Roseibium sp. Sym1: one gene and its partners. The protein of the gene in region 1 interacts with the protein of each later gene in a pairwise test. Links are inferred from orthologs where the notes say so. Each region holds a gene or a part of one and is shown on either strand. Other genes may lie near its edges.

Region 1 (7,156 bases):
GTGATGGCCACGCTCGATCAGCTCTTCCAGCAGCTTGCCGGTGATTTCATCGCCGGCTTCGGCATAGATCTCGCCGGTCTGGGCATCGACGATGTCCTCGGCCAGGTACTGGCCGTGCAGGTCCTCGTCGGTGACCTTCAGGGCGGTCACGCCCTTTTCGTCGAGCTGCTTGATAGTCCGCGCGGTGATCTTGCGGCCACCCTCGATGACGACTTCGCCGCTGTCGGCGTCGATCAGGTCATAGGAGGCCTTCGTGCCTTTCAGACGGTTGCCGTCGAAAGGCATGCGCCAGGAGCCGTCCTTCTGGCGGGTGTAGTCGATCCGCTTGTAGAAGGTGTTGAGGATTTCCTCGCCGTCGAGGCCAAGCGCCATCAGGAGCGAGGTCACCGGAATCTTGCGGCGGCGGTCGATACGCGCGTGGACGATGTCCTTGGCGTCGAACTCGATGTCCAGCCAGGAGCCGCGATACGGGATCACGCGGGCGGCGAACAGCAGCTTGCCGGAGGAATGGATCTTGCCCTTGTCATGGTCGAAGAACACGCCCGGCGACCGGTGCATCTGGGAGACGATGACGCGCTCGGTGCCGTTGACGATGAAGGTGCCGTTGTCGGTCATGAACGGCATGTCGCCCATGTAGACATCCTGCTCCTTGATGTCCTTGACGGACTTGGCACCGGTGTCTTCATCGACATCGAACACGATCAGGCGCAGGGTGACCTTCAGCGGCGCGGCGAAGGTCATGTCGCGCTGACGGCACTCGTCGACGTCGTACTTGGGAGCTTCAAATTCGAAGGAAACGAATTCCAGCAGGGACGTGCCTGCAAAATCGGAGATCGGAAATACGGATTGGAAGACCGCTTCCAGGCCTTCATTCTTGCGGCCGCCGCCCGGCATCTCGTCGACCTGCAAAAACTGGTCGTAGGATGCTTTTTGAACCTCGATGAGATTGGGCATAGCCGCGACATCGCGGATGGAACCGAAATATTTACGGACCTTTTTGCGACCGTTGAACGTTTGGGTCATTGTCGCTCCTCGTATCGGCCGGGTAACGGCTTCCCGAAACGCCCCTTTTCCAATCGGGCCACCGCCCGGGCGCTTCGGAAAACCGTCCCCCCGGATCAGCCTGCCTGACGTGACCTCACGAACAAGCGGATCGGCTGATCAATCTATGGGGTCTAGGACATCCTGATCCGGCCTCTCCGGATCACCATGCCCTAGTGGGACGTTCGCCCCGGAAACGGGTCAGACCCGCCGGGGCAAGCAACGGTCCCGGCCAGGCCGGGACCGCCAAAGGCTCAAAAGGCCTTTATTACTTCAGCTCGACAGAAGCACCGGCTTCTTCCAGCTTCTTCTTCAGCTCTTCAGCTTCGTCCTTGGCAACGCCTTCCTTGACGGCCTTCGGAGCGGACTCGACGAGTTCCTTGGCTTCCTTCAGACCCAGGCCGGTGATGGCACGGACTTCCTTGATGACGTTGATTTTCTTGTCGCCGGCAGAAGCCAGGACAACGTCAAATTCGGTTTTCTCTTCAGCAGCAGCACCGGCATCGGCAGCACCGCCGGCAGCGGCAGCAACTGCGACCGGAGCAGCGGCGGAAACGCCCCACTTCTCTTCCAGGAGCTTGCTGAGTTCAGCAGCTTCCATGACGGTCAGTGCGGACAGTTCTTCTACGAGCTTTTCAAGATCGGCCATTTTCTTAGTACCTTACGTTCGAACCAGAGTTTGGTTTCGTGAGACAGTGTGTTTGGACGCCTTATGCGGCCTCGTCCTTCTTGGCGTACGCGCCGAAGACGCGGGCAAGCTGCCCGGCCGGAGCGGCGGTAACCTGAGCCATGCGGGAAGCAGGGGTCTGGATCATGCCAACCAGTTTCGCACGCAGCTCATCGAGCGACGGCATGGTTGCCAGAGACTTGACTCCATCCGGGTTCAGGTTGGTTGCACCCAGAGCACCGCCAAGGATTGCAAACTTCTCGTTTGCCTTGGCGAATTCGACGGCTGCTTTCGGAGCGGCTACCGGATCGTCGGAATGGACGATGACGGTCGGGCCCTGAAACAGGTCGGAGATGTGCTCAAGGTCAGTGCCTTGAAGGGCGAGTTTCACAAGGCGGTTTTTTGCGACTTTCACAGTGCCGCCGGCTTCACGCACGGATGCCCGCAATGCGGTCATCTGGGCTACCGAAAGACCTGCGTAGTGCGCGACAACAACAACACCGGTGTTACCCAGCTCGGTGTTGAGAGACGTCACGAACTCGTGCTTTTCCGCTCTTTCCACTTGCCTTCTCCATTTGGCGGCGTTGCCGCCGCCGGTTTACCTTTGCCGCCTTTCAGGCAGGTCCCGAACCCGGAACCGCCTTGGGGCGACGCTCAGGGTCCTGTCCCCTCACCCTCACGCAAGAAACGCGCGGCAAGGTCTGGTTCGAACCAAGTCTTCCGCGTCAACGGCGGAGAATTCGGTTCTCACCCATCTATGCAGGCCAAAAAGCTTAAGCCGGTCTCCCGGCACCTGCAGTCTCGGACAGGGCAACCCGGCGGCGTGCCGCCGGGTCTTTTCGGCCCGAAGGCCGAAATCTCTTCAAAACATCCGGAAAGTCCGGATTACTCGCCAGCAACGCTTGCGAGATCAACCTTCACGCCCGGGCCCATCGTGGAGGACACGGCAATGCGCTTCAGGTAGGAACCTTTTGCGCCGGACGGCTTGGCCTTCTGGACAGCATCCAGCAGAGCCTTGACGTTCTGCAGGATGGCGTCTTCGGAAAAGGACACCTTGCCGACACCGGCATGAACGATACCGGCCTTCTCGACGCGGAACTGGACGGCACCGCCCTTGGCGTCGTTGACGGCTGCGGTCACGTCCGGGGTCACGGTGCCGACCTTCGGGTTCGGCATCAGGCCGCGCGGGCCGAGCACCTTGCCGAGACGGCCGACCAGCGGCATCATGTCAGGCGTTGCAATGCAGCGATCGAAGTCGATCTTGCCGCCCTGCACTTCCTGGACCAGCTCTTCGGCACCGACGATGTCGGCGCCGGCGGCCTTGGCTTCGTCGGCCTTGTCGCCACGTGCGAACACGGCAACCTTGACGCTCTTGCCCGTGCCGTTCGGCAGCACGCACACGCCACGGACCATCTGGTCTGCGTGACGCGGGTCAACACCGAGATTGATCGCAACTTCGACGGTCTCGTCGAACTTGGTCTTGGAACGACCCTTCACGAGGCTGATGGCTTCGTCGAGGGCATAAAGCTTGTTGCGGTCGATACCGTCACGCGCTTCCTTGATACGTTTTCCAACCTTCGCCATGATCTTACCCCTTCACCTCAAGGCCCATGGAGCGGGCGGAGCCTTCGACCATCAGCATCGCTGCGTCGACGTCGTTGGCGTTCAGGTCCTTCATCTTGGCTTCGGCGATTTCCTTGACCTGGTCGCGGGTCACGGAACCGACGGTGCCGCGGCCCGGAGTCTGGGACCCCTTCTGCAGCTTGGCGGCCTTCTTCAGGAAGAAGCTGACCGGAGCCGTCTTCACTTCGAAAGTGAAGGACTTGTCGGAGTAGTAGGTAATCACGGTCGGGCACGGTGCGCCCTTTTCAACATCCTGGGTCTGCGCGTTGAACGCCTTGCAGAATTCCATGATGTTCAGGCCACGCTGACCGAGTGCCGGCCCGATGGGCGGCGACGGGGTCGCGGAACCTGCCGGCACCTGAAGCTTCAGGAAGCCTTCGATTTTCTTCGCCATGTGTCTCTCCAATCATTCGCAGCCGGACGGCAATCCAGCTGCCTGGGAGGCGGTGGTCCGGTCCCTCGAGGGAGCCCGGCGATGAGCTCCAGAACCTTCCACCCGTTTCATCCCGGCCGATTTCCGCAGGAACGCGGACCGGGCACTAAACGCCGCCCGTCTCCGGGCGGCAATCCGTCAGAGCTTGTCGACCTGAGCGAATTCGAGTTCAACCGGAGTTGCACGGCCGAAGATGGACACCGCCACCTTGAGGCGCGCACGCTCGTCATCGACTTCCTCGACAAGGCCGGAGAAGGACGCGAACGGTCCGTCGGACACGCGCACCTGCTCACCAACCTCGAAGGTCACGGACGGCTTCGGCCGGTCGACGCCTTCCTGCACCTGGTTGATGATGCGCATTGCCTCTTTTTCCGGGATCGGCATCGGCTTTTGATCCGCGCCCAGGAACCCGGTGACTTTCGGCGTGTCCTTGATCAGGTGGAACGCCTCGTTGGTCATCTCCATCTTCACCAGGACGTAGCCGGGAAAGAACTTGCGCTCCGCATCGACCTTGCGGCCGCGGCGCACTTCGACAACCTTTTCCATCGGGACAAGAATTTCCTCAAACAGATCGGACAAGCCTTTCTGTTCGGCCTTTTCGCGGATGGACTCGGCGACCTTTTTCTCGAAATTGGAATAGGCGTGCACAATGTACCAGCGCTTGGCCATGGATTTCTGTTCCGCTTCTTGTTCTTTGTCTTCAACCCGGACGGCAGTCAACGCCTAGCCGCCGACACCCAGCAGGTAACCGATCCCGAGGCCCATCAACTGGTCCGCCGCGAGAAAGAAGATCGACGCGATCAGGACCATGACGAACACCATGACGGTGGTCACCGCGGTTTCCTTGCGCGTCGGCCAAGTCACCTTGGACGTTTCCGCGCGGACTTCCTGGATGAATTTAAAGGGATTGGTCTTTGCCATTCCGATTCCGGTCTTTTAAATACGAGCGGGCGCGCGAAAATTCTTCGCGCGCCTCACTCGAGGAAACTCTTAAGCCCTCGAGGCAGATTAATCAAGAGCAAATTGGCAGGGGCAGCAGGGTTCGAACCCGCGACCTACGGTTTTGGAGACCGTCGCTCTACCAGCTGAGCTATACCCCTTCAAGATGTCCGCTTGCACGAACGAGCTCCTGATACCTCCATAAGCCGCATATCGCAAGACTTAAGAGGCGGAGCTGCCGGACACAAGCCCGGCAGCCCGAAATCATCTTATTCGATGATGGATGCGACGACGCCGGCGCCGACGGTACGGCCACCTTCGCGGATAGCGAAGCGCAGGCCTTCTTCCATGGCGATCGGCACGATCAGCTCAACGTCGACGGAGACGTTGTCACCCGGCATCACCATTTCCGTGCCTTCCGGCAGGGACACCACACCGGTCACGTCCGTCGTGCGGAAGTAGAACTGCGGGCGGTAGTTGGTGAAGAACGGCGTGTGACGGCCACCTTCTTCCTTGGTGAGGATGTAAGCCTCGGCCTTGAACTTCGTGTGCGGGGTCACGGAACCCGGCTTGCACAGAACCTGGCCGCGCTCAACGTCTTCACGGCCGACGCCGCGGATCAGGGCGCCGATGTTGTCGCCGGCTTCGCCGCTGTCCAGCAGCTTGCGGAACATTTCAACGCCGGTAACCGTCGTCTTGGTGGTGTCCTTGATGCCGACGATCTCGACTTCTTCACCAACCTTGATGATGCCGCGCTCGACACGACCGGTCACAACCGTACCACGGCCGGAGATCGAGAAAACGTCTTCGATCGGCATCAGGAACGGCTGGTCCTTCGGACGCTCCGGGGTCGGGATGTAGGCGTCGACCTGGGCCATCAGCTCGCGGATCGCGTCACGGCCGATGGCCGGATCGCGGTTCTCGACAGCTGCCAGCGCCGAACCCTTGACGATCGGAATGTCGTCGCCCGGGAACTCGTAGGAAGACAGCAGCTCGCGGATTTCCATTTCGACGAGCTCGAGAAGCTCTTCGTCGTCGACCTGGTCAACCTTGTTCATGAAGACGACCAGGGCCGGAACGCCAACCTGACGGGCAAGCAGGATGTGCTCGCGGGTCTGCGGCATCGGGCCATCGGCAGCCGAACACACCAGGATCGCGCCATCCATCTGGGCAGCACCGGTGATCATGTTCTTCACATAGTCGGCGTGGCCAGGGCAGTCGACGTGCGCGTAGTGACGGTTTTCCGTTTCGTACTCGACGTGTGCCGTGGAGATGGTGATGCCGCGCGCCTTTTCTTCAGGTGCGCCGTCGATCTCGTCGTAAGCTTTTGCAGTCGCACCACCGGCTTCAGCCAGCGTCATGGTGATTGCTGCAGTCAGCGTGGTCTTGCCGTGGTCAACGTGGCCAATCGTGCCAATGTTGACGTGCGGCTTTGTGCGCTCAAATTTTTCCTTCGCCATCGGCGTCGCTCTCTATCCACTCAGTTCGGTCGATACGGGTCGATGCGGGCTGCGCCCCGGCGCCTTGGACAAGTCCGCGAGCGACGAAATGCGTCCCGTAGAACATTCTTGTCAGGATTTCCGGGCGAAAGAGCCTTCCGTTCCGGACACTCCGATCAGCACCCATGATGGAGCGGGTGAAGGGAATCGAACCCTCGTCGTCAGCTTGGAAGGCTGCTGCTCTACCATTGAGCTACACCCGCACAACAACCGAACCAGGAACGATGGTGGAGGAGGTTGGATTCGAACCAACGTAGGCATAGCCAACGGATTTACAGTCCGTCCCCTTTAGCCACTCGGGCACTCCTCCATCTCGTCCTGCTTCACGCCGAAGCGATCAGGATGGCTTACCGAAGAGCCCGCCCGGAAGGGGCGAGCAATCCCGTGGCGCGTGTTATGCAGATAGGGCCCCGCCCTGTCAACGCCGATTTTGCAAAGAAATGAACAAAATCAGCGGCGCGCTCGAAACAGCCGCTTCGAACGCTCCGGATCACCTCGGGCGGTGACGGTTCCACAGTGCCCTGCACACTTCCGGATGTCACGGTTTCCCTACGTTTATCCCGAAAAACCCGCTTCCCACCCCTGCGCCTGTGGACAACTTCCGTCCTGGATCAGCCCCGTGCAGCCACGCGGCAAATCTGCGCGAACGCAAGCAAATGCGCCCCGGCCGGGCAACGCGGCGACCTCGATCCTCTTGCCGGGATTCTAATGTTGTTGTATCTACAACACATGAGCGCATCCCTCGACGACATCGACTTCCTGCATATGGGCCGCACCTGCCTCGGCCACGCTGCCCGTCGCACGGCCAATCTGCTGACACGCCATTATAACCGGCACATGGCCACGCTCGGCCTGGAGCTCACCCAGGCCCAGCTGCTCGCCGCCATCGCCGACGGCTCCGCATCATCGGCTGCGGAGATCGCCCGCTTCCTCGGCATCGACCGGTCCACCCTC
Region 2 (5,959 bases), 540 kb from region 1 along the record:
CAACAGCGGCTCGAGAACCGGCACGCTCGCAGCCTCGGGGCACGGCATTGCCATTGTCGGCGACGACGCGACCGTGACCTCGTCCGGGACGGTGTCCTCCGACAACGGATCGGCCATCTATATCGATGGCGCCAACGCAATGGTAACGCTGCAGGACGGATCCCGGACCGTCGGCATCCTGACCTTCACCGACTCCGCCACTGCCGCCTTCACCTATTCGGGCAACCGGACCGCGATCTTCGGCTTCTCGAGCGTCCCGGGCACACTGGGCACGGGCGATCTGGTCTTTCGGACAAGCGGCAACACTGTCACCTACCTCAATCCGGACAATTTCCAGCTGCAGACCACGGCCCCGACCTTCACGGCGCTGACACGTGAGCTGGCGGATGGCCTTGAGCGGCAAATGGATCTGAACCGCCTTGGAGAAACCGGGTTTGTCGCCACCAACGGTACCCCGGCCGAGACCGTGGCGGACCGTTGGGCGGTCTGGGCAACGCCCTATGGCGGTGTCCTGAATCGCAGTGGCGGTGACGGCTTCGACCACAGGTTCGGCGGCCTGATGGCCGGCGCGGAACGCGGCTTCGCCCCAGATCTGCGCGCCGGCGTGACCGGCGGCTTCTCATTCGGCCAAACCGACAGCGACAACGACATCCATTCCGCGGACACATACAGCGTCTTCGCCGGCGGCTACCTGAACCGGAACTGGCAGGCCACCTTCGCCCAGGTCAGCGTGCTGGGCGGGTACCTGGGCAGCGACGAAGAGGTCACCGTGCTTAACAACATGGTCGCCGGTGGACTGCAGGACCTCTCGATCGATTACGGCTATGTGTTTGTCAGCCCGACCGCGCGCGTCGGCCACGCCTTCGCGTCGGCACAGGGCACATTCACACCCAGTGTGCGGGCGCGCTATTCCGGCCTCTGGCAGACTGGCGACGCCACCGAGACCTCGACCGGCCTGACCGTCTCCGGCCGGTCGCTGAACGTCGTCGAGCTGCGCGGCCAGACCGAATTCGATTTCACACCGATCATCCGGGACAGCGGCGCGTTCCATTTCGGTGTCGCGGCGGGTGTCGACGGCATCTTCACCTTGTCCGACAGCATCGACGGCAACCTCTCCGGAACCGCCCTGAACCTGTCCATCGACAATGACGATACGGTTGTACGCGGCTTCGCCGCCGCAAATGCCGTCTGGCAGACCAATGGCGGCGCCAGTTTCCTGGCCGGCATCGAGGGCGGCTATGACAGTGCCGAAACCCTGTCGGCGACCGTCCGCCTCGGCGGCAAGGTCGCCTTCTGATCCCGGTCTCGTGACGGGATTGACCGGCACCGCCGCTCATTTGCCATCTCGACAGGCCCGAAGGGCGCCGCTACCTTCGCCCCATGTTCATCACCTTTTTCACCGAACTCAAATCCGCAGGCATTCCGGTTTCGCTCCGGGAATACCTGAGCCTGATGGAAGCGCTCGATAAGGATCTCGCGGAGAAGAGCGTCGAGGATTTCTATTATCTCGCGCGCCTCTCGCTGGTGAAGGACGAGAGCAACCTCGACAAGTTCGACCGGGTGTTCGGCCAAGTCTTCAAGGGCCTGGAGCTGATGAGCGACGTGCCTGTGACCGACATTCCGGAAGAGTGGCTGCGCAAGCTTGCCGAAAAACATCTCACGGACGAGGAAAAGGCGCAGATCGAGGCGCTTGGCGGGTTCGAGAAGCTGATGGAGACCCTGCGCGAGCGCCTGAAGGAACAGGAAAAGCGCCACCAGGGCGGCAACAAGTGGATCGGGACGGCCGGCACCTCGCCTTTCGGTGCCTATGGCTACAATCCCGAGGGCGTGCGCATCGGCCAGAAGGAGAGCCGGCACCGCCGCGCGGTCAAGGTCTGGGACAAGCGCGAGTTCAAGGATCTCGACGACACCCAGCTTCTCGGCACCCGCAACATCCAGGTGGCCCTGAAGCGCCTGCGCAACTTTGCCCGCACCGGCGCGGCCGACGAACTGGACCTGGACAACACCATCCGCGCGACCGCGCACAAGGGGCTTCTTGACATCAAGATGCGCCCGGAGCGGCACAACGCGGTGAAGGTATTGCTGTTTTTCGATATCGGCGGTTCGATGGACGATCACATCCGGGTTTGCGAGGAACTGTTTTCAGCGGCACGCTCCGAGTTCAAGGTGATGGAGCATTTCTACTTCCACAATTGCCTTTACGAATATGTCTGGAAGGAGAACCGCCGCCGCCACACCGAACGCATTTCGACCATGGACGTGCTGCACAAGTACCCCGCCGACTACAAGATCATCTTCGTCGGCGACGCCTCCATGAGTCCTTACGAAATCGCCTATCCGGGCGGCTCGGTGGAACACTGGAACGAAGAACCCGGTGCCGCCTGGATGCAGCGGCTGACCGGCCTTTACAAGAGCGCTGTCTGGCTCAACCCCGTGCGTGAACAGCACTGGCACTACACACAGTCCATCCAGATGCTGAACGAGCTGATGGAGGGCCGCATGTTCCCGATGACCGTGGAGGGCCTCACCGAGGCGATGAAGGAACTGGCGCGATAGCGCAGTGTTTTCCGATCGACCGTCCAGGCCAGGAAAATCCGGGCGCGACCGCTGGAGCGCCCGGTTTTCAGGAGAGACGTTCAGGTGCAGGTGGCCGGCCCCAGCCGGTCCAGACAATCAGCTTGGCGATGATCCGGTCACTGCTCGCGGGAAGCCCTTTTTTGACTCAGCGCCCGACAGTAGACCTTCACAACGTCGCTGTCTTTCACGACGCCGGAAGCGGCGGCGAATTGCTGTCCGTGGATCATGCAATAGGACAAATCATACGTACCCGGTGCAACCATCCAGTTGAGCGCGGTATCCTTGTTGCAGTCCTGGACCGGTGTGGCTGCAAGACACACGGCCACATAGGCGGTGTATAGCATGTGCTCTGGTCCTTTTATTTGGCCCCGCCCGGGAAGTGTGCGGTGCAGCAAAATTCGATTGTAAGATAAAAATTGGCGAAGTCGACCCCAGAGCAAAGGAAACTTCAAGAAATCGACAAAAAAACCCTACGTTAGAAAGTCATTTCGAGACATCAAACGATACTACACGTCTGTTTTACGTAATGCGAACCGGTATTTTTTCAATCGTTGATTGAACACCTGAGAAACATTTCAGGCAAAGACAAATCGTGCGCTCACCTGAACGCACGATATCCCTTTGTATCGAAAAGCGATCACCTTCTGGAAGGCCAATTGATTCCCTTGGACCGTCCGGTGATTGAGCAGCCCCGGTCAGCTGCCGCGCAGCACCATCACCGAACAGGGTGCATGCCGCACGATATGGGCGGCGTTGGACCCGACGAAATAGGTCGACAGGCCCGGCTTGTGCGAGGTCATCAGCACCAGGTCGCATCCCGACCGTTCCGCTTCCTCGATCACTTCATGATAGACGGAGCCCATGCGAACGGCCTTGTCCACCGCGCCTTCGGGCGCATCAAGGCCGGCGGCGATCGTGTCGAGGATCTTGGCCGTTTCCTGGAACTCCGCTTCCTGCCAGCCTTCCGGGAGCTGGCTGGCCACGAAGCTCTGAACTTCCGGGCACACTGCCAGAAGATGGATCTTGGCACCATAGTCGCGCGCCATCTGCGACGCCTTGGCGAGCGCGTCTTCGGCAAAGCCGGTTTCGGCCGGATCGACGGGTACGAGGATTTTCTTGAACATCACAGGTCTCCCCAAAATTGGTTCTCACCTGTTTTGGGCCGAGACGGATCTGCTCGCCATGAGAAAGATCAATCGGCTGCGCCGCCGAAATAGCGACCGGGCGTGACCCCGAAGGCCTTCCTGAAGGTCGACACAAAGGCGCTCGGGCCTTCATAGCCAAGCTTGTGCGAGACATCGGAGACGCTTCGCCCCGACGCCAGAAGCTCCAGTGCCCGGAACAGCTTCACCTGCCGGCACCAGGTCCGGTAGCTAAGACCCGTTTCCGCCTTGATCCGCCGCTCGAACGACCGCACGGACGTGGTGCAGCGGTCCGCCGCCTCGCTGAGCGAAGGTATATGCGCCGGACAGCGCACCACGTCCTCACACAGGTTGCGCAGCTTCGGGTCCTGCGGCATGGGCAATTGCAGCGGTGCGGCGGGCAGCAGCTTGAGCTGATCGAGGATAACGGCCGCAATCCGGGCCGCGGGCCCCTCCACTGTTTCGGCACGCGGATAGGACATGAACTCCAGGATCAGCGACCGCAACAGCGTGGTTACCTGCATCACCTGCGGTGTCTGAGGCAAGTCCCGCGTGTGGTCATATTGCACGTAGATGTAGCGCAGTTCCGTATCGGTCAGATAACGGGTCTGGTGGCTGACCCGGGGTGGCAGCCAGACGGCGCGCTCCGGCGGGACAAAATAGGTGCCGAGATCCGTATCGATGGCAATCGATCCCTTGACCACGTGGAACAACTGGGCCGCGTCATGGGCGTGCCAACCGTTGTTCCGGCCCTTCAGCTGCGTGCGCGCATAGCCGATGATCGGCGCGGCAATCGCTTCCTTGGGAAATTCGGCAAGTTCGGGATGAATGCTCATGGGCGCATGGTACCCGGTCCGGTCGGCAAGAGACAACACGTCTGCGCTCTGATTGGCCCCTTCATACCGCGCTCCTCCCAGAACAGCGGCTACAGATCATCAGGTTCGAAAAGTTTCTCGATGGGAAGACCAAACACCCGCGAAATCCTGAAAGCCAGGGGCAGACTTGGATCGTACTTGCCCTTTTCCAGGGCAATGACCGTCTGCCGGCTGACATCGAGCCTCTCCGCCAGATCCGCCTGGGACCAGCCTTGTTGGCCTCTCAAGCTTTTCAGGTGATTGCGCATCAGACCTTCCAGCGCACCGCAACCGTTGCCAGCGACCACATGACGAACAGGAAGGCCGCGTAAAGATTGAGATCCACCGTCAGAAACGCTTCGAGCTTGGCAAGGAAGAAGGCAACCGATACGCCGATCAGAAGCGTGATCGATCCGGCGACAGCCATGATGTGCCGCTCCCGCTCGTCCACCCTGCGGAAGTACCTGACCATGGCCCACAGCGCCAGCAGCATGGGGACCGTTGCCACAAGGGAAACCAGAACATTGATCGCCAGGCCTGGCTTGTCCGGGAGATACTCCCGCGCAAACCAGCTTGCCGCGACAAACAACGCCGTGGCGCCGAGTGTTTCAGCGACATACTGATAGGAAAGCCGGTCGAACCTGTTCATCCTCATCTCCAGCACTCAATCTCCAGCACTCAACGAATGTAAAGCTTACTTTACATTTCACAAAAAGCCCGACATGTAAAGCCTGCTTTACTTTTCGCGCCGGCGCGGTCTCTCCATAGGGTGATGACGCACTGCATCGAACAACAGTATAAATGGCGTGTCAGAGACATATCCTGACAAAACAGCGCTAACACGCAAATCCGTCTTCGGAATAAAAGCGTTGCACAGCGCTGTCGGACTGTTTCTCTTATCTGGCTTTGGAATGACCTACTTCACGCAAAACGCCCATCCGAACGAAATGACAGGCTGGCGCTCGCCGGCGGTTCTCCTGATGATCATGGCAGGCGCCATGCAGCTGTCCTTTGCGGCCTGGTGGAACCTGATGAACAATTTTGCGGTCCAGGAGCTGGATTTCACCGGCCGCGAAATCGGTATCCAGCAATCGATCCGTGAAATTCCCGGGTTCCTGAGCTTCCTCGCGATCTACCTGCTCTTGCTGATGCGCGAGCAGACGCTGGCCTATGTCTCGCTGCTGCTGCTGGGCGTCGGCGTCGCCGTCACCGGCTATTTCCCGACGGCAATGGGCTTTTATGTGACCACCCTGATCATGTCGATCGGGTTCCACTATTACGAGACCATGGCCCAGTCGCTGTCGCTGCAATGGCTGCCCAAGGCAACCGCCGCCGCGAGCATGGGCAAGATCATCTCCGTCGGCGCCTTCGCCCAGCTGGTCGCCT
Region 3 (7,100 bases), 240 kb from region 1 along the record:
CTGCATCGAGACGATGAAGTCGTTGCTGTCGAAATGCCAGGGATGCTGCCGTCCCTCCTTCAGGACGTTGATGACGAGATCCGCCAGCGGATCGGCGAATTCGTGGATCTCCGGCTCGCCCACGACCGCGGCGATGAAAGCCTTGAAGGCGGCATCGTGATAAATGGTGCGGACGATTGTATCCGGTGCGATTCGATCGCCTGCGACAAAACCGTTGGTCCTGTCGTCGAACCGGTTCTTGGGATGCGCCGGCGGCAGGCCCGGATCGGCGGCGGAATTGTAGGGATTTGTCTCCGTCTCGTTGATATGCGCGTTGGGGGACAACCGTTCCGTTTCGGCTTCAAGCCGCTCCAGCATGGATGGCAACACGAAGTCCTTCAGGACCACACAGCCGTCACCGGCCAGTTGCCGGCGGCAGGTGGCCACCAGCTGCTGTCCCGCCGCGGTTTCCAGCCTGTCGACCGGGTAGCGCGCCAGGTCGATACAATCCTCCAGGCTGAACTTGAATATCTGCGTCTCGCTCATCAGCACCGTCTCCTTCGGTTCGGGCGACCTCATCTTGAAGCCGACCGTAGAAGACCTTTTTCGATGCGGGAAACGAGTTATTGATATTCTTTCTATGAGTAATTTTAATAGATAAATGGACAGCGATCTTCTCAAGGCCTTTGTCACCGTTGCCGACACGGGCGGCTTCAGTGCAGCCGCCAAATTGCTCAACCGCACCCAGTCGGCGGTCAGCCTGCAGATCAAGCGGCTGGAAGAGCATCTTGGCACCCGTCTCTTCACCCGCACGAGCCGAACCGTGGCGCTTACGCCCGGCGGCACCAGGCTTCTGCCTTTCGCACGCCAGCTGCTCAGCCTGCAGCAGGACGCCCGGACGGCCCTGAACCGGGACACGCCGCTCGAGCGCATCCGCTTCGGCCTGACGGAAGAACATGCGGCCGCGTACCTGCCGATCCTGCTGGCGAAACTCGCGCGGACCCATCCGGAGGTACAGGTCGAGGTTGTCTGCGACATTTCCTCAACGCTCGTGGAGCAGTTCCGGGAGGGCAAGCTGGATCTGGTGCTGGCCGTCAGGCATCAACCGACCCGGACCGGCCGTGTCCTGGGAGTGGAGCCGATGATCTGGGTGGCACATGAGACCTTCGACCTTGGCGATGGCATGGACCTGCCCCTGGCGCTCAATCCCGACGGCTGCATCTTCAGGGCGCATGCCCTGGCCGCGGTCGGGCGAACCGGGCGGCCCTGGCGGGAACCCTATGTCAGCCAGTCTCCCACCGGCGTCAACGTCCCGGTGCAGGCCGGCCTGGCGATCACGGTCAAGACACCGCGCAGCATTCCGTCCGGCTGCTGCGATATCGGCAGCCGATTCGGCCTGCCCGCCCTCGGGCTGGCGGAAATCGAGCTGCATGTGTCTCCGGCCCGCATTAGCGACGCCTTCCAGGATCTGGTGCGACTGGTGGAAACGCATTGTCGTGCAGGCCAGGCAGGAAAACGTCCCGCGGAGGGCCATGTTGCGTCTGGCGCCTGAAGCAACCGGGAACGCAAGCGCTGCACTTCGGGACAAGACATTCCGCCGAGCAGGGCCCTGGCAAGATCGATCACCGGCCCCCTGTCAAAATCGCCTTCGCCTCGGCATGACAGGATTTGCCGATACGGTTGGACCAGGCATAAAGACAGGCCAGTATACGGTCCGTCGCCGAGCCGACTCCGCCGCAGTAAGTCTTGATATCCCCGGCGCAGACCCGCCTCAATTGGGTGTCCCCGGCCGATCCCTTCAGGCTGTTCAGGCTGGAAGGCACCATTTTCCTGAAGGTGCCGCTGCTGGTGATCTTGGACAGTTCCGGTTTGCAGGTGCCGGAAATCCGGTTGTCATGGGCAAACAGGCAGGCCGAGATTCGGCCACGGCCTTCCGGGACGCCTTTGCACAGGGACGCAACATCGACCTTGCAGGCGGTCATCAGGGAATTGGCCCGCGCCGAACCGGCCGGTGCCGTAGTCAGAGGAATTGCCAGAGCGGCGGCGAGCACCGCCGTGTTGAGAATGCAGGCCATTTGCGCTCACCTTGAAGGTTGCAACGGCCCCCAGCCGACATTTTGTTTTCTGCACGAATTTTAGCGCATCACCCTGCCCTGCGGAAGAACAAGATCCGGACAGACTTTCGCTCCGCCGTCTTTCCCGGTGCACTCACGCCATCTGGACATCCGTCACGCCGGGGACTGCTTTCAGCGCACCGGCGATTTCCGGCGACAGGCGGAACCGGCCCGGCAATTTGACCTCGACCTCACGGGCGCCGTTTTCCAGGAGAACGATCACCGTGACATCGCCCTCCCCGCGCACCTGAAGATGCTTCGTCAGGCTCTGGATCGGGCGTTCATCCCGGACGAAAACGCGCATGCTCTTTTGCAGCCGCGCCGCCATTTGGTCGATCGGGTCGACCTGTTCGATCCGGAGTGAAGGCTCGTCATCGCGCATGTCCGCTCCGACGAGCACCACGACCGAGCGCCCGGCCTGCAGCACGTCCCGGAACTGCTCGAGTTTCTCCCGGAACAGAAGCGCCTCGTATTGGCCGGTGGCATCGGACAGGCGGGCAATGCCCATGCGCATGCCCGTCTTGGTCTTGCGTTCCTGCATGGAAACGACCGTGCCGGCCAAGCGCCCGTGCGATGCACCCTGCTTGACCGCCTCGGCGAACTGGGTCCAGGGCTGCGCCCGCATCTTTTTCAACACGGAGGCATATTCGTCGATCGGGTGGGCGGACAGGTAAAAGCCGATGGCGGCATGTTCGCGCTGCAGCTTTTCCTCGTTGGTCCAGCCATGAACGTCGTCGAGCTGCAACGGCTCCTCGCTGTCGCTGCCGCCGAAGAGCTCGTCCTGGCCGAGCGTCCGGTTTTCTTCCGAGCGCTGCGCCAGCCCCATGATCCGGTCAAGCCCTTCGAAGACCCGGGCCCGGTTTGGCTCCAGCTCGTCGAAAGCCCCGGCCGCCACCAGGTTTTCCAGCGTGCGCTTGTTGAGCGCCCTTGGCGAAATGCGCCGTGCAAAATCGCCGAGGCTCGTGAAGGGCGTATCGCCGCGCATATCAACGATATGCTCCACCGCCTGTTCACCGACGCCCTTGATCGCCCCCATGGCGTACAGGATCTTGCCGTCGGCAACGTCGAAATAGACCTGGGACCGGTTGATCGAAGGCGGCACGATCTCGATGCCCATGCGCCGCGCTTCCTGGCGGAAATCACCGAGCTTGTCGGTGTTGCCGAGATCGAGCGTCATGGACGCGGCCATGAACTCGACCGGGTGGTTCGCCTTCAGCCAGGCGGTGTGATAGGAGACCAGCGCATAGGCGGCGGCATGCGACTTGTTGAAGCCGTAATTGGCGAATTTCGCCACCAGGTCGAAGATCGTTCCGGCCTGGGTTTTGTTGATGCCGCGTTCCACCGCGCCGTCGACGAAGCGGGCGCGCTGCACTTCCATTTCCGCCGCGATCTTCTTGCCCATCGCACGCCGGAGAAGGTCGGCTTCGCCGAGCGAGTAGCCGGAAAGCACCTGGGCGATCTGCATCACCTGTTCCTGGTAGACGATGATGCCGTTCGTCTCCATCAGGATCGGTTCGAGCAGTGGATGCAGGCAGTCCGGATCCTGTTCGCCGTGCTTGACGGCGTTGTAGACCGGGATGTTCTCCATCGGGCCCGGACGGTAGAGCGCCACCAGGGCGATGATGTCCTCGAACCTGTCGGGCTTCATGCCGGCGATGGCACGGCGCATGCCCTGGCTTTCCAGCTGGAACACGCCGAAGGTCTCGCCCCTGGCAAGCATCTGATAGGTCTTCAGATCGTCGATCGGTAGCCCCGCCACATCCACGTTGATGCCGCGGCGCTCGATCAGCTTGACCGCGGTATCAATCACGGTCAGCGTCTTCAGGCCGAGGAAGTCGAACTTCACGAGGCCCGCATCCTCGACCATCTTCATGTTGAACTGCGCCACCGGCATGTCGGAACGCGGATCGCGGTAGAGCGGCACCAACTGCTCCAGCGGCCGGTCGCCGATGACCACGCCGGCGGCGTGTGTCGAGGCGTGGCGGTAGAGCCCTTCCAGCTTCTGCGCCATGCCCAGAAGCCGCTCGACGATTTCCTCTTCCCTTGCGGCCTCGCGCAGGCGCGGTTCATCCTCGATCGCCTGACCGAGCGTGACCGGGTTGGCCGGATTGGCCGGCACCAGCTTGCACAGCCGGTCGACCTGGCCATAGGGCATCTGCAGCACACGGCCGACATCGCGCAGCACCGCGCGCGCCTGCAGCGAACCGAAGGTGATAATCTGAGCCACCTGCTGACGGCCGTATTTTTCCTGGACGTAGCGGATCACCTCTTCACGACGGCTCTGGCAGAAATCGATGTCGAAGTCCGGCATCGACACACGTTCCGGGTTGAGGAAGCGCTCGAACAGGAGCGAGAAACGCATGGGGTCCAGGTCGGTGATGGTCAGCGACCACGCAACCAGCGAGCCCGCGCCGGAGCCACGCCCTGGTCCGACCGGTATGTCGTTGTTCTTCGCCCATTTGATGAAGTCGGCAACGATCAGGAAGTAGCCCGGGAACTTCATCCGTTCGATGATGCCGGTCTCGTAGTCGAGGCGTTCCCAGTAGTCCTTTTCCTCCAGCCCGGGCGCCAGTCCGTGGGCATCAAGGCGCGCCTGAAGGCCCTCACGGGCCTGCCGCTTGAGTTCCTCGGCTTCCGCGCGTTCCGCTTCTTCCGGATCGGCATCGGCCCCAGCGAACCGCGGCAGGATCGGCGCCCGCTTGAGCGGCCGGAAACTGCACCGCCTGGCGATCTCGACCGTCGAGGCAAGGGCTTCGGGCAGGTCCGCGAACAGCGCGCACATCTCCGCGCGGCTCTTGAAATAATGTTCCGGCGTCAGGCGGCGCCGGTCATCCTCGATCAGCACCCGCCCTTCCGAAATGCAGATCAAGGCGTCATGGGCCTCATAATCCTCGCGCTTGGGAAAGAAGGCCTCGTTGGTGGCCACGACCGGCAAATCAAGCTCGTAGGCGAGCGACAGGAAGGCGTCCTCTGTCTTGCGCTCCGCTTCCATGCCGTGGCGCTGGATTTCGACATAGCACCGGCCCGGAAAACGGTCCGCAAGGACTTCAAGGCGGTTCCTGGCGAGATCCTTTCTGCCGGCAAGCAGCGCAGCGCCGACCGGTCCGTTGACCCCGCCGGTCAGAACGATCACACCCTCGGATTTCGAAAAAAGATAGCTGGCGGATACATGCGGCCGCAGTCCGGTTTCGGTATCGAGAAACGCCCGCGAGCTGAGCTCCATCAGGTTGCCGTATCCGGTCTCGTCCATCGCGATGAGCACGACGTCCGCAAGCGCGGGCTCGCCTTTGCGGCTGCTTTCTAAACCGTCGTCGAAAAAGATCGAGAGCTGGCAGGCGGTAATCGGCTGGATCCCCGCGCCCCACGCTTTCCCGGAGAACTCCTGGGCGCCAAACAGGTTGTTGGTATCGGCGATTGCCAGAGCCGGCTGCGCATCGGCCTTTGCCAGGTCCAAAAGCTTCTTGATCGGCAAGGCGCCTTCAAGAAGCGACAAGGCGGAATGCACCCTCAGATGAACATAGCCCGGCCCCCCGGCCCCATTCCGGCCGGCTGCATCCGTTTCAGCGGATAGAGAAGAAACATCGGCGGGACCAGGCATAACGGCACTCACGGCTTGTTCTGAGAATCAGAACCCAAGTGAACCCGGTCCGGAGCCGCCTGTCGAGGCGACAGCAAGGTCGTCCCCGCTGTTCTTTGGATTCGCAACGCCGACCCGTAAACGGGACATGCGCCCCCTCAACAAGCAGCAATTGCGGCACCTGTCAGAGAAGCGATCAATTCATGCAGCGGAGCAGACCTGCAAAGGTATTGTCAATTGACGGAAAAAAGCACGTCGCCCCAAACTGCGAGTGTGGTGCAGAAACAGACGAGAGATCCGAAAGCGGCAAAATCACGAGCGATATGGAACATCACATCCTCCAACCCTTGCTGATTGCGTAAAAGGACTATGTTCTAATTTTGTTCTCTTTGCAAGCACTTTTTGTTCTCCTTGCAAACAGGCAAATCAAATTTGCTGAAAACTTGGGGTTTTCGCTTTGTTCACGACCGCCTGAGCAGCTCGACGGTGACCGGTTTTCGCCTGCCGGGCCAACGGGCCGAAGCCAAATACCGGTGGTCCTGACCCGGCTAAAGGGCCTTCACGAGACCGTTCTCAAGGGTGATTGCCCGGTCCATGCGCCCGGCAAGTTCCATGTTGTGGGTTGCGAACAGGGTGGCAACGCCGGACGCCCGCACGAGCGCAGACAAGGCATCGAAGACATAGGCGGCCGTGTTCGGATCGAGATTGCCCGTCGGCTCGTCGAGCAACAGGATGCGCGGTGCATTTGCCACGGCGCGCGCGACCGCGACGCGTTGCTGTTCACCGCCTGACAATTCCGATGGCCTGTGCAGTCCGCGCTCACCGAGCCGCAGGTAGGAGAGCAGTTCATTCGCGCGCTCGGCCGCCACCTTCTTCGGCAGGCCCCGGATCATCTGCGGCATCATGATGTTCTCCTGCGCCGTGAACTCGGGCAGCAGGTGATGGAACTGGTAGACGAAGCCGATGTCGTTGCGCCGGATCGCGGTGCGCTCTACATCATTGAGTTCCGAACAATTGACCGGACCGAGGAACACGTCGCCCTCGTCGGGGCGCTCCAGCAGCCCGGCGATATGCAGCAAGGTCGATTTTCCGGTGCCGGAAGCTGCGACCAGCGCAACCATCTCCCCCGCCTCGATCCGAAGGTTGGCTCCGTTGAGAATGTGCAGTTGACGGTCGCCTTCCTCGAAGCTGCGCGCGATGCCGGAAAGCTCGAGCGCTGCGGGAGCGAGGCCCGGTGCGCCTTGCGGATCAACGGCCATGTCCATCTCCCGTCTCCCTATTCATACCTGAGCGCTTCGACAGGATCGAGCCGCGCCGCGCGCCATGCCGGATAGACCGTCGCCAGCAGGGACAGGACCAGGGCCATGACAAGCACGGTCGTGGTTTCGCCGCTGTCGATTTCCGCCGGCAGTTTCGACAGGAAATAGAGT

The links.
Region 2: the proteins of rplL (region 1) and O6760_RS18055 interact in binary tests that used the Escherichia coli proteins (3 or more experiments, as listed by UniProt). The link is inferred for Roseibium sp. Sym1 from one-to-one orthologs.
Region 3: the proteins of rplL (region 1) and dnaE interact in binary tests that used the Escherichia coli proteins (3 or more experiments, as listed by UniProt). The link is inferred for Roseibium sp. Sym1 from one-to-one orthologs.

What each region holds. Positions count from the first base shown.
Region 1 is NZ_CP114786.1:4,508,963-4,516,118, reverse strand. The notes cover bases 1-2,848. They hold rplL (50S ribosomal protein L7/L12), read right to left. Parts: upstream 1,691-2,848; coding sequence 1,310-1,690; downstream 1-1,309. Other genes in these bases: rplA (50S ribosomal protein L1), read right to left, coding at 2,594-2,848; rplJ (50S ribosomal protein L10), read right to left, coding at 1,752-2,270; rpoB (DNA-directed RNA polymerase subunit beta), read right to left, coding at 1-1,023. In the rest of the region: more of rplA, read right to left, coding at 2,849-3,292; rplK (50S ribosomal protein L11), read right to left, coding at 3,297-3,725; transcription termination/antitermination protein NusG, read right to left, coding at 3,903-4,433; preprotein translocase subunit SecE, read right to left, coding at 4,488-4,685; tuf (elongation factor Tu), read right to left, coding at 4,973-6,163; O6760_RS20550 (MarR family winged helix-turn-helix transcriptional regulator), read left to right, coding at 6,932-7,156. UniProt on the Escherichia coli protein: The binding site for several of the GTPase factors involved in protein synthesis (IF-2, EF-Tu, EF-G and RF3). Is thus essential for accurate translation.
Region 2 is NZ_CP114786.1:3,970,517-3,976,475, reverse strand. The notes cover bases 1,988-4,866. They hold O6760_RS18055 (universal stress protein), read right to left. Parts: upstream 3,702-4,866; coding sequence 3,273-3,701; downstream 1,988-3,272. Other genes in these bases: O6760_RS18040 (hypothetical protein), read right to left, coding at 4,842-4,866; O6760_RS18045 (helix-turn-helix transcriptional regulator), read right to left, coding at 4,645-4,842; O6760_RS18050 (AraC family transcriptional regulator), read right to left, coding at 3,770-4,555; O6760_RS18060 (hypothetical protein), read right to left, coding at 2,694-2,921; O6760_RS18065 (vWA domain-containing protein), read left to right, coding at 1,988-2,556. In the rest of the region: O6760_RS18070 (beta strand repeat-containing protein), read left to right, coding at 1-1,297; more of O6760_RS18065, read left to right, coding at 1,381-1,987; more of O6760_RS18040, read right to left, coding at 4,867-5,222; O6760_RS18035 (MFS transporter), read left to right, coding at 5,485-5,959.
Region 3 is NZ_CP114786.1:4,747,214-4,754,313, reverse strand. What follows is about bases 1,988-6,007. They hold dnaE (DNA polymerase III subunit alpha), read right to left. Parts: upstream 5,692-6,007; coding sequence 2,188-5,691; downstream 1,988-2,187. Other genes in these bases: O6760_RS21720 (cysteine rich repeat-containing protein), read right to left, coding at 1,988-2,054. Also shown: O6760_RS21730 (HalD/BesD family halogenase), read right to left, coding at 1-525; O6760_RS21725 (LysR family transcriptional regulator), read left to right, coding at 641-1,531; more of O6760_RS21720, read right to left, coding at 1,602-1,987; O6760_RS21710 (ABC transporter ATP-binding protein), read right to left, coding at 6,219-6,935; O6760_RS21705 (lipoprotein-releasing ABC transporter permease subunit), read right to left, coding at 6,947-7,100. UniProt on the Escherichia coli protein: DNA polymerase III is a complex, multichain enzyme responsible for most of the replicative synthesis in bacteria. This DNA polymerase also exhibits 3' to 5' exonuclease activity. The alpha chain is the DNA polymerase catalytic subunit.